Regions from separate parts of the Photorhabdus sp. RM323S genome, predicted to be linked through region 3. Evidence: predicted binding sites of a transcription regulator. Region 3 holds the regulator's gene; each other region holds the start of a gene.
The links. The regulator Fur, encoded in region 3, represses iron uptake genes when iron is present. The targets are predictions, from matches to a motif close to ATAATAATGAGAACNACTATCAA.
Positions count from the first base shown of each region.

Region 1: a site for Fur is predicted at 1,244-1,266, ahead of feoA (ferrous iron transporter A). Genes of this name have one in related genera too.
Region 2: a site for Fur is predicted at 1,305-1,327, ahead of exbB (tonB-system energizer ExbB). Genes of this name have one in related genera too.
Region 4: a site for Fur is predicted at 1,472-1,494, ahead of sufA (Fe-S cluster assembly scaffold SufA). Genes of this name have one in related genera too.

Region 1 covers NZ_JBHFKZ010000007.1:46,231-48,439, reverse strand. The annotation lists gene ACGF7G_RS05350 (Tex family protein) at 1-1,098, shown strand, start outside; gene feoA (ferrous iron transporter A) at 1,368-1,601, shown strand; gene feoB (Fe(2+) transporter permease subunit FeoB) at 1,649-2,209, shown strand, end outside.
Region 2 covers NZ_JBHFKZ010000005.1:117,030-119,238, reverse strand. The annotation lists gene exbD (TonB system transport protein ExbD) at 1-182, opposite strand, end outside; gene exbB (tonB-system energizer ExbB) at 186-1,154, opposite strand; gene metC (cystathionine beta-lyase) at 1,508-2,209, shown strand, end outside.
Region 3 covers NZ_JBHFKZ010000045.1:2,439-4,647, reverse strand. The annotation lists gene fldA (flavodoxin FldA) at 1-434, shown strand, start outside; gene fur (ferric iron uptake transcriptional regulator) at 803-1,249, shown strand; partial or broken gene ACGF7G_RS16560 (transposase) at 1,313-1,421, shown strand; gene ACGF7G_RS16555 (hypothetical protein) at 1,754-1,963, opposite strand.
Region 4 covers NZ_JBHFKZ010000046.1:31,313-33,521, reverse strand. The annotation lists gene sufB (Fe-S cluster assembly protein SufB) at 1-1,023, opposite strand, end outside; gene sufA (Fe-S cluster assembly scaffold SufA) at 1,036-1,404, opposite strand; gene ACGF7G_RS16770 (Hok/Gef family protein) at 1,812-1,961, shown strand.

The DNA of each region.
Region 1 (2,209 bases), on a different contig from region 3:
CAAAAAGTGATTGTCAGTGAGGCAGGCGCATCTGTTTATTCTGCCTCTGAACTGGCGGCACAAGAATTTCCTCACCTGGACGTTTCACTGCGCGGTGCAGTCTCTATCGCCCGCCGCCTGCAAGACCCACTGGCTGAATTAGTGAAAATCGATCCGAAATCTATCGGCGTAGGTCAATATCAACATGATGTCAGCCAGACTCAGCTTGCCAAAAAACTGGACGCGGTAGTTGAGGATTGTGTAAACGCCGTCGGCGTAGATCTGAATACCGCATCTGTTCTTCTATTAACCCGAGTTGCCGGGCTGACCCGTATGATTGCCCAGAACATCATAAACTGGCGCGATGAGAATGGCCGCTTCAATAACCGCGCACAATTACTGAAAGTCAGCCGTCTTGGGCCAAAAGCGTTTGAACAGTGCGCTGGCTTCCTGCGTATCAATCACGGTGATAACCCGCTGGATGCCTCGACTGTTCACCCGGAAGCCTACCCGGTGGTTGAGAAAATTCTGGCAGCCACTGAACAAAAACTCCAGGAATTGATGGGCAATCCTTCCTCATTGCGAGGATTGAAGCCTCAGGATTTCACCACAGAACAATTTGGTGTTCCAACCGTTACCGATATTTTGAAAGAGCTGGAGAAACCAGGCCGCGATCCACGTCCAGAGTTTAAAACCGCAACGTTCGCTGACGGTGTGGAAACGATGAATGATCTGCGACCAGGAATGGTGCTGGAAGGTGCTGTCACTAACGTGACTAACTTTGGCGCATTTGTCGACATCGGTGTTCATCAAGATGGACTAGTGCACATCTCTTCGCTGTCCGATCGCTTTGTAGAAGATCCTCACACCGTGGTAAAAGCAGGCGATATCGTCAAAGTCAAAGTGCTGGAAGTTGATCTGAACCGTAAGCGTATCGCGCTAACCATGCGGCTCGATGAACAACCGGGAGAAACCCACTCACGTCGCAGTAGTAATACTCAAACTGACCGCCGCCCTGAACGCAATGACAAAAACCGTACTACTCCGCGCGCTTCAACGCCAGCCGGAAACAGTGCCATGAGTGACGCACTGGCCGCCGCATTCGGAAAAAAACGTTGATAATCTTATAATTGCAAACAATATGCACTGCTTTAGCAGTGCATATCTCATCTCTGCCATCAGGCAAAATCCAAATCCACTTATCCTTGTCAACTTGAGTGACTTACTGAACATCCAATGATTGAAAATGCGATTAATATTGAAATTAATGTTGGTTATTATTCTTATTTGCAATTAACATGCATAGGATGAAAATCGTACTTTATCTAATATAAGTACGACTTTAGTTCTCAAGATTCTTTTACTTATCACACATCCCGGAAGGTTATATGCAATTTCTTCCAGACCATAGTTACAAGATCATTGGCTTTTCTCCCAAGATCAGCCCAGCTTACCGACAGAAATTGCTGTCATTAGGCATGTTGCCCGGTTCCTCTTTTCATGTTGTCCGTTTAGCACCTTTAGGTGATCCGATACAAATTGAGACCCGCAGAGTTAACCTGATTCTGAGAAAAAAAGATCTGGAATTTCTCACATTAGACGACGCCCAATGCAACGCATAATCCATTGCAAGCAATAAAACTGTTACTCCTAATTTGGCATCAAAAATATGAAAGCACTGACCATTGGCTTAATCGGCAATCCCAATGCCGGCAAAACGACGTTATTTAACCAACTTACCGGTGCCCGTCAACGTGTAGGCAACTGGGCAGGCGTCACGGTAGAACGCAAAGTTGGCCGTTTTACCACAGAGGACCATAAAATTGAGCTGGTTGACCTGCCGGGAACCTACTCTCTAACCACAATTTCTGAACAAACATCACTCGATGAGCAGATAGCCTGCCACTACATCCTGAGCGGTGATGCTGACATGCTGATTAACGTCGTAGACGCTTCTAACCTTGAGCGAAATCTCTATCTGACATTACAACTGTTGGAATTAGGCATTCCATGCATTGTTGCGCTGAATATGTTGGATATCGCTAAAAGCCAGCATATTCAAATCAATATTGCTGAATTGGAGAAGCAACTCGGTTGTCCGGTCATTCCAATGATTTCAACCCGCGCAACCGGACGCAATGAGCTGAAACAAGCAATTGACCGCCATAAACAAAATTCGGCGCAATCATTGATTTGCTACCCAGACAGCTTGTTACAAGAAGTTGAGCAA
Region 2 (2,209 bases), on a different contig from region 3:
TCAGGACGGGGTTGCGGTTTTACCGACGACGCGGGTAAGTCCACTTTAATATCAACGGTTGCCAGTGGTGCCGCTACCATGAAGATAATCAGCAGCACTAACATCACGTCAATAAATGGTGTGACGTTGATTTCGTGCAATTCGCCGCTATCGTCCAAATCTTCATTAAGACGCATTGCCATAAATCACCTTGTCTTGCTATTTGCCAAATCCAGATCACGGCCAAGCAGTAATAATGCCTGTGCCGCCATATCACCAACCTGACCACGGTAAGATGCGATCATACGGGCAAAGATGTTGTAAATCACAACGGCCGGAATCGCCGCTACCAAGCCAAGCGCTGTCGCTAACAATGCTTCCGCAATACCCGGCGCCACAACAGCGAGGTTAGTTGTCTGTGAATGTGCGATACCGATAAAGCTGTTCATGATCCCCCACACCGTACCAAACAGACCAACGAAAGGAGAAATCGCACCAATCGTAGCCAAATAGCCGTTACCACGCCCCATATGACGGCTGATAGCCGCAACTGAGCGTTCCAGACGGAAAGAAACACGTTCTTTTGTGCTATTCAGATCAATACTCTCAGAAGATAACTGGCGTTCTGCCTGTGCTTCACTCAGCAGTAAACGGCTGATACTGAGTTTGCTGAAACCTTCTGCAATTTCCGCAGCCTGATCAAGGCTCTTAACTTCCGCCAAAGCCAGTTGCTCTTTACGTAAACGACGACCAGCAACCCACAATTCAACACCTTTTGAAAAGAACAACGCCCAGGTAATAACAGAAGCAATCACCAAGCCAATCATCACGGTCTTAACAACAACGTCAGCGTTCTTATACATGCCCCAGATAGACAAATCGGTAGCAAAACCACTGGAAGGATTGGTTTCATCGGCTGAAACGTTAGGGGCCGCAATATCAGTGGCAACCGGAGTCACTTGGGTAGCGTCTGTTGCGGGTGCAGTTTGTGGCGCAACCTGATTTGCCGGTGGTGCCGTTGTACCCGAAGTGGTTGAGGTAGCCGCAGCAGGTGCTGCAATCTGTGCGGTTTTGGTCGTGGTGCTGTTATCTGTTGCAGATGCGGGTGTTGTATCAGCCAACGCTGAACCTGCCAGCCCGAACGCCAAGATAATTGAAGCAGTCAAATTACGCATCAGTTGGCCTTTACTCCCTTTCTTATAAACCTTGTTATTTAGCAGTGAATTACCTTTCGTCATCTCACTAACCTTATTTACGCTGAGTCTTAACTCATCTTCACCAAATTGAATGAAAATGAAGGCTGATGATATCAAACATTAAGTGATTTGATAGTAATTATCATTATTGTTTAATAAAAAAGTGTCACCCTTTCACAAAATCAAGTCAAAGAAACCTCACACACCGGTAATCAGATGAATTTTCGTCAAGTTGGCTTAATCCTTTTGTACAAAAAGGACTAAATCTTTTAACGTGTTAACTCTCTTTTTTTACACCATTTCAAATTTTGAAATTAAGATGGCAATGGATCATGACAGAAAAAAAACTGGAAACTTCACTGGTCAATGCGGGCAGAAACCGTAAATTTACGCAAGGTGCCGTCAATCCGATTATTCAGCGAACATCATCTGTGATTTTCGATTCTGTCGCATCCAAAAGACAGGCGACACACAACCGCGCCAATGGCGAACTGTTTTATGGCCGGCGTGGCACGCAGACCCATTTCTCTTTTCAGGAAGCCATGGCTGAACTGGAAGGGGGCGCAGGCTGTACGCTGTATCCTTCTGGTGCCGCCGCGATCAGCAACGCCATTCTCTCTTTTGCCGCCGCCGGCGATCATATTCTGTTGACTGGTTCAGCTTACGACCCGACACAAGGCTTTTGTGACAAGATATTGTCACGAATGAATATAACTACCGATTATTTCGATCCGATGATTGGTGAGGAGATTGCTGAACTGATTAAGCCCAATACCAAAGTGGTGTTTCTTGAATCTCCAGGCTCAATAACCATGGAAGTACAGGATATTCCGGCGATTGTCCGCGCGGTACGGCAAGTCAATCCAGATATTGTCATCATGATCGATAATACCTGGGCGGCGGGTGTGCTGTTTAAAGCACTGGAGTTCGGCATTGATATTTCAATTCAATCCGGTACCAAATATATTATTGGTCACTCGGATGCTATGTTAGGTATTGCTGTCGCTAACGAGCGTTGTTGGGTGCAGTTGCGA
Region 3 (2,209 bases):
TCCACGATATTGCCAAGAGCAGTAAAGAAGATATCGAACAGTTCGATATTCTGCTGCTCGGCATCCCCACCTGGTACTACGGAGAAGCTCAGTGTGACTGGGATGATTTCTTTCCTACTCTGGAGGAGATCGATTTTGACGGGAAGCTGGTTGCTCTTTTCGGTTGCGGCGATCAGGAAGATTACGCGGAATATTTCTGTGATGCGATGGGAACTATCCGTGACATTATTGAACCCCGTGGAGCAATTATTGTTGGTCACTGGCCAACAGCGGGTTATCACTTTGAAGAATCAAAAGGTCTGGCTGATGATAACCATTTCATCGGGCTGGCTATTGATGAAGATCGCCAACCAGAATTAACCGAAGAACGGGTTAATTCCTGGACTAAACAGATCTACGAAGAGATGAGTTTGGCGGAAATTATTGCCGGATAGGAATTTACCTCAATAGACGTATATTGGTGCAGGCCATTTCTTACCAATAGTGAATACGCGGTAGGTGAAGAGCCATTCGCTCTGCTCACCCAATGGGGTCGCGTTCAAAAGCTATCGCTTTTGTCAACACACTGCTCATATCCGCTCTTTTATTATGAAGAATGGCAAAAAAATAACCTAAACATTATAAATAGTAAGGTTATTCCTGCGTTTTACAAATGATTATTCTGGCAAAATGTGTAATGATAGTTAAGGTTAACGTGGTTTTCATTTTCACTAGCCATGCCTATAATCATAATCTGATAACTAACTGGTACTTTTTGAAGTATCGCTAAGTTCACTTTACTGAGTAACAGGACTGAATCCGCATGACCGACAACAATAAGGCATTAAAAGATGCTGGGCTTAAAGTTACACTTCCTCGACTGAAAATACTGGAAGTGTTACAGGATCCTGAATACCACCACGTCAGTGCGGAAGATCTCTACAAAAAACTGATTGATAACGGTGAAGAGATTGGCCTCGCTACTGTCTACCGCGTGTTGAATCAGTTTGATGACGCCGGCATTGTTACCCGTCATAATTTTGAAGGTGGCAAATCGGTTTTTGAACTCACTCAACAGCACCACCACGACCATTTAATCTGTCTGGACTGCGGTAAAGTCATTGAATTCAGAGATAAACAGATCGAAAAACGCCAGAAGAATATCGCTGAACGTTATGGGATCAAACTCTCAAACCACAGTCTTTATTTATATGGTCATTGCTCCGCAGGTAATTGTCGCGAAAACAGTAGTGCACATGACGAGAAGTAATTCATTCCTGAGCCAATAATTTTTTATCTATAGAAAGGAACCCATCAGGGTTCCTTCAGATTGATGATGTTGCTGGGCTATTTATTTGGGGGTGCCCAGTAAACACCGTCTGGTACAGGAAATCCAGGTCAATGTTGCTTACCGCTGGCTCCTGTACCTTGGGCTGACCGAGGATGATGCGTGCGGCAGTAAGCTATTTGCGTAGCAAGCCTGCTGGCTAATTCGACAAGACCATAACCTGCTTTTTCTTCGAGGGATATCGGTCGTATTGTCGTAGTTTTGAGACTACGGGATAACTAAATGACAAGTTTAAAGCTACAACAAGATCCTTCCAATTAAATATACTTTCGGTAGCTTGAAGGACAGCTAGGCACTGAAAATATGTCCTCTAATCTTGCTTGAACAGAACCGATATAGAGTAAAGTCATATTTGGTATTCTGGCGTGATCAGGTGCCACGCCATGACTGACAAAAATACACCCTAAATCTAAACGCGCCAAGTGTTCAAGTGCTCTGAACGAGCTGTGGCCTTTCATGACCCCATAAAGCAGGAGTCCCATCATTGAACAGTGCCCTGCCTGTTGAAGCATAATGGCGTTCGAAAGGTACCCAGTTTCGTTCATCCAGAACCTCCAATACAGGTAAATGCTGCGCTTTGACAAACTGACGTTTGGTGTGAGCAGGCGATCCCAGCTTTCGAGTGAATAAGGTCATAAAAGATCTGCGTTTATAAGGAAGAACGCAGATCTTAATGGATATAAAACACAATTATCATGACAAGAAAATTATTTTGCATTGCCTTGCAATCCAGAATAAATCTTAATAGAAATTAAGAGCGCATATCTCGCCCCCCAAAAAGACAGAATGCAAAGAACTATATCAGGGATATTATTCTCACCATGATGCAAAACATTAATTGATGATAAGTTAATCAATACTAGAGCAATACAAAGACTAATA
Region 4 (2,209 bases), on a different contig from region 3:
GTTATCCCCTTTCAGGATCACACTCGGATATTTCCAAGTAATTGCTGAACCCGTTTCTGATTGTGTCCAGGACATTTTGGCATTTTCGCCTTCACACAATGCTCTTTTAGTCACAAAGTTAAGGATCCCCCCCTCACTGTCACCGCCTGAAAACCAGTTCTGTACCGTGGAGTATTTTACCTCAGCATCTTTATGGATAATCACTTCCACAACAGCGGCGTGCAGTTGATAGCTATCACGTACAGGGGCAGAGCATCCCTCTATGTAGCTGACATAACTGCCCTCATCAGCAATCAAAATGGTGCGCTCAAATTGACCGGTTTTCGCTGCGTTGATACGAAAATAGGTGGAGAGTTCCATCGGGCACCGAACCCCTTTTGGCACATAAACAAAAGTACCATCAGAAGCGACGGCGGCATTCAACGCGGCAAAGAAGTTATCGTAACTTGCAACCACACTGCCGAGATATTGACGGACTAACTCAGGGTATTCCTGTATTGCCTCGCTGAATGAGCAAAAAATAATGCCTTCTTTCGCTAATTTATCCCGATAGGTTGTTGAAACAGAAACTGAATCAAAAATAGCATCTACCGCGACAGCTTCACCTTCCCGCACAGGAACACCCAACTTATCAAATGCTTCTTCAATCTCTGCCGTCAAATAATTATTCGTTTGCTCTGTACCCGTTGCCTGCATAGCACCGGATTGCGAGTTGCAACTATCATCACAGGCTCCGCATGAAGGTGCTGAATAATAGCTATAGTTCTGGTAATCAAGATGAGGATAATTCGCCTTCAACCAGTGCGGCTCTTCCATTCCCAACCAATGGCGATAAGCCTCCAGCCGAAACGCCAGCATCCATTCAGGTTCATTACGTTTTGCGGAAATTGCCCGCACAACATCTTCACTCAACCCCTTAGCCAACTCATCAGTCGCTACCTGAGTGAAAAAACCCTCTTTATAACGATGATCGCTGAGCCAAGTCTGCACATCATCGCTGATTTCTACATTGCTCTGAGACATATATTGGTACGCTTATATACCAAAGCTTTCACCACACCCGCAGGCATGTTGAGCTTTTGGATTATTGAATTTAAATATCTGATTTAAACCTTCACGAACAAAATCAACTTCAGTTCCATCGATAAATGGCATGGCTTTCAGGGGAACATACAGACATGCCCCTTCATTTTCATACAATAAATCATCAGGCGCAGGATCGTTAACCATTTCAAACACGTAGCCAAAGCCGGCACATCCTGACTGCTTAACCCCCAGATATAACCCTTTACTTTGTGGGTTCTGCTGCATCAATTTCAAGATCTGTGCTGCGGCTCTCCCTGTGATGGTGATCCCTTGCCAGGCGGTTTCATTCAGAGAGAAGGTTTCAACACTATTTGTCATAGTTGACCTCATATTTTTCTTTAGCAATTTTTTGCCGCTGTTATAGGAGTATTCTCCTTACCGTATAATGGTAATGATAACCCTTATCACTTCAACCATTTGTTTTAAGAGGATATACCTTAAATAGATTAAATTTCACCCAAACACAACGACTTATGTTCATCACGTATGAAAATATATTTTTAATTCTTTGTTTTATATATACATTATTAGTTTGATTAATTGTGCTGCTTTGTACTTTTTGATACAAAATAAAAGCACAAAAGGTTCATCATAAATACTATTGATGTGAGCTTTCAGATATACCGGAGATGCAGTATAGACGTTGCCATTATGATTGTAATATATACAAATAGAGTTCCCATTTAATCAATTCAATTAATTATAAAAAGCAAGGGGAAAAGGTTATGAAGCCGCAAAAAATCGTAATATTGAGTTTGATCGTTATTTGTGTGACGTTACTCTTATTCACATGGATAACAAGGGCCCACTTGGCTCTCAGACACCCTTTATATTTAAGTGTAATTAAATACACATTAAAACCACTGGAGTTTTAGCATTAATTGATATATGCCGGTGTTTATAGTTTTGAATAAAAGGAAGCTTTTATCTATTCCTATATTAATCCCTTTAATATAATTCACCATATCCATTCTATTCAACATTTAAATTCATCAGGTATATAAACAAATCACATCACAATGATATTATAAAAATATGAATCAAATGACGGGATAGCCATTAATAGTTGGTGATCGGGCGCTTGAGAGCCATGTTCAACAACAAGCGATGGCGGGGATTGCTC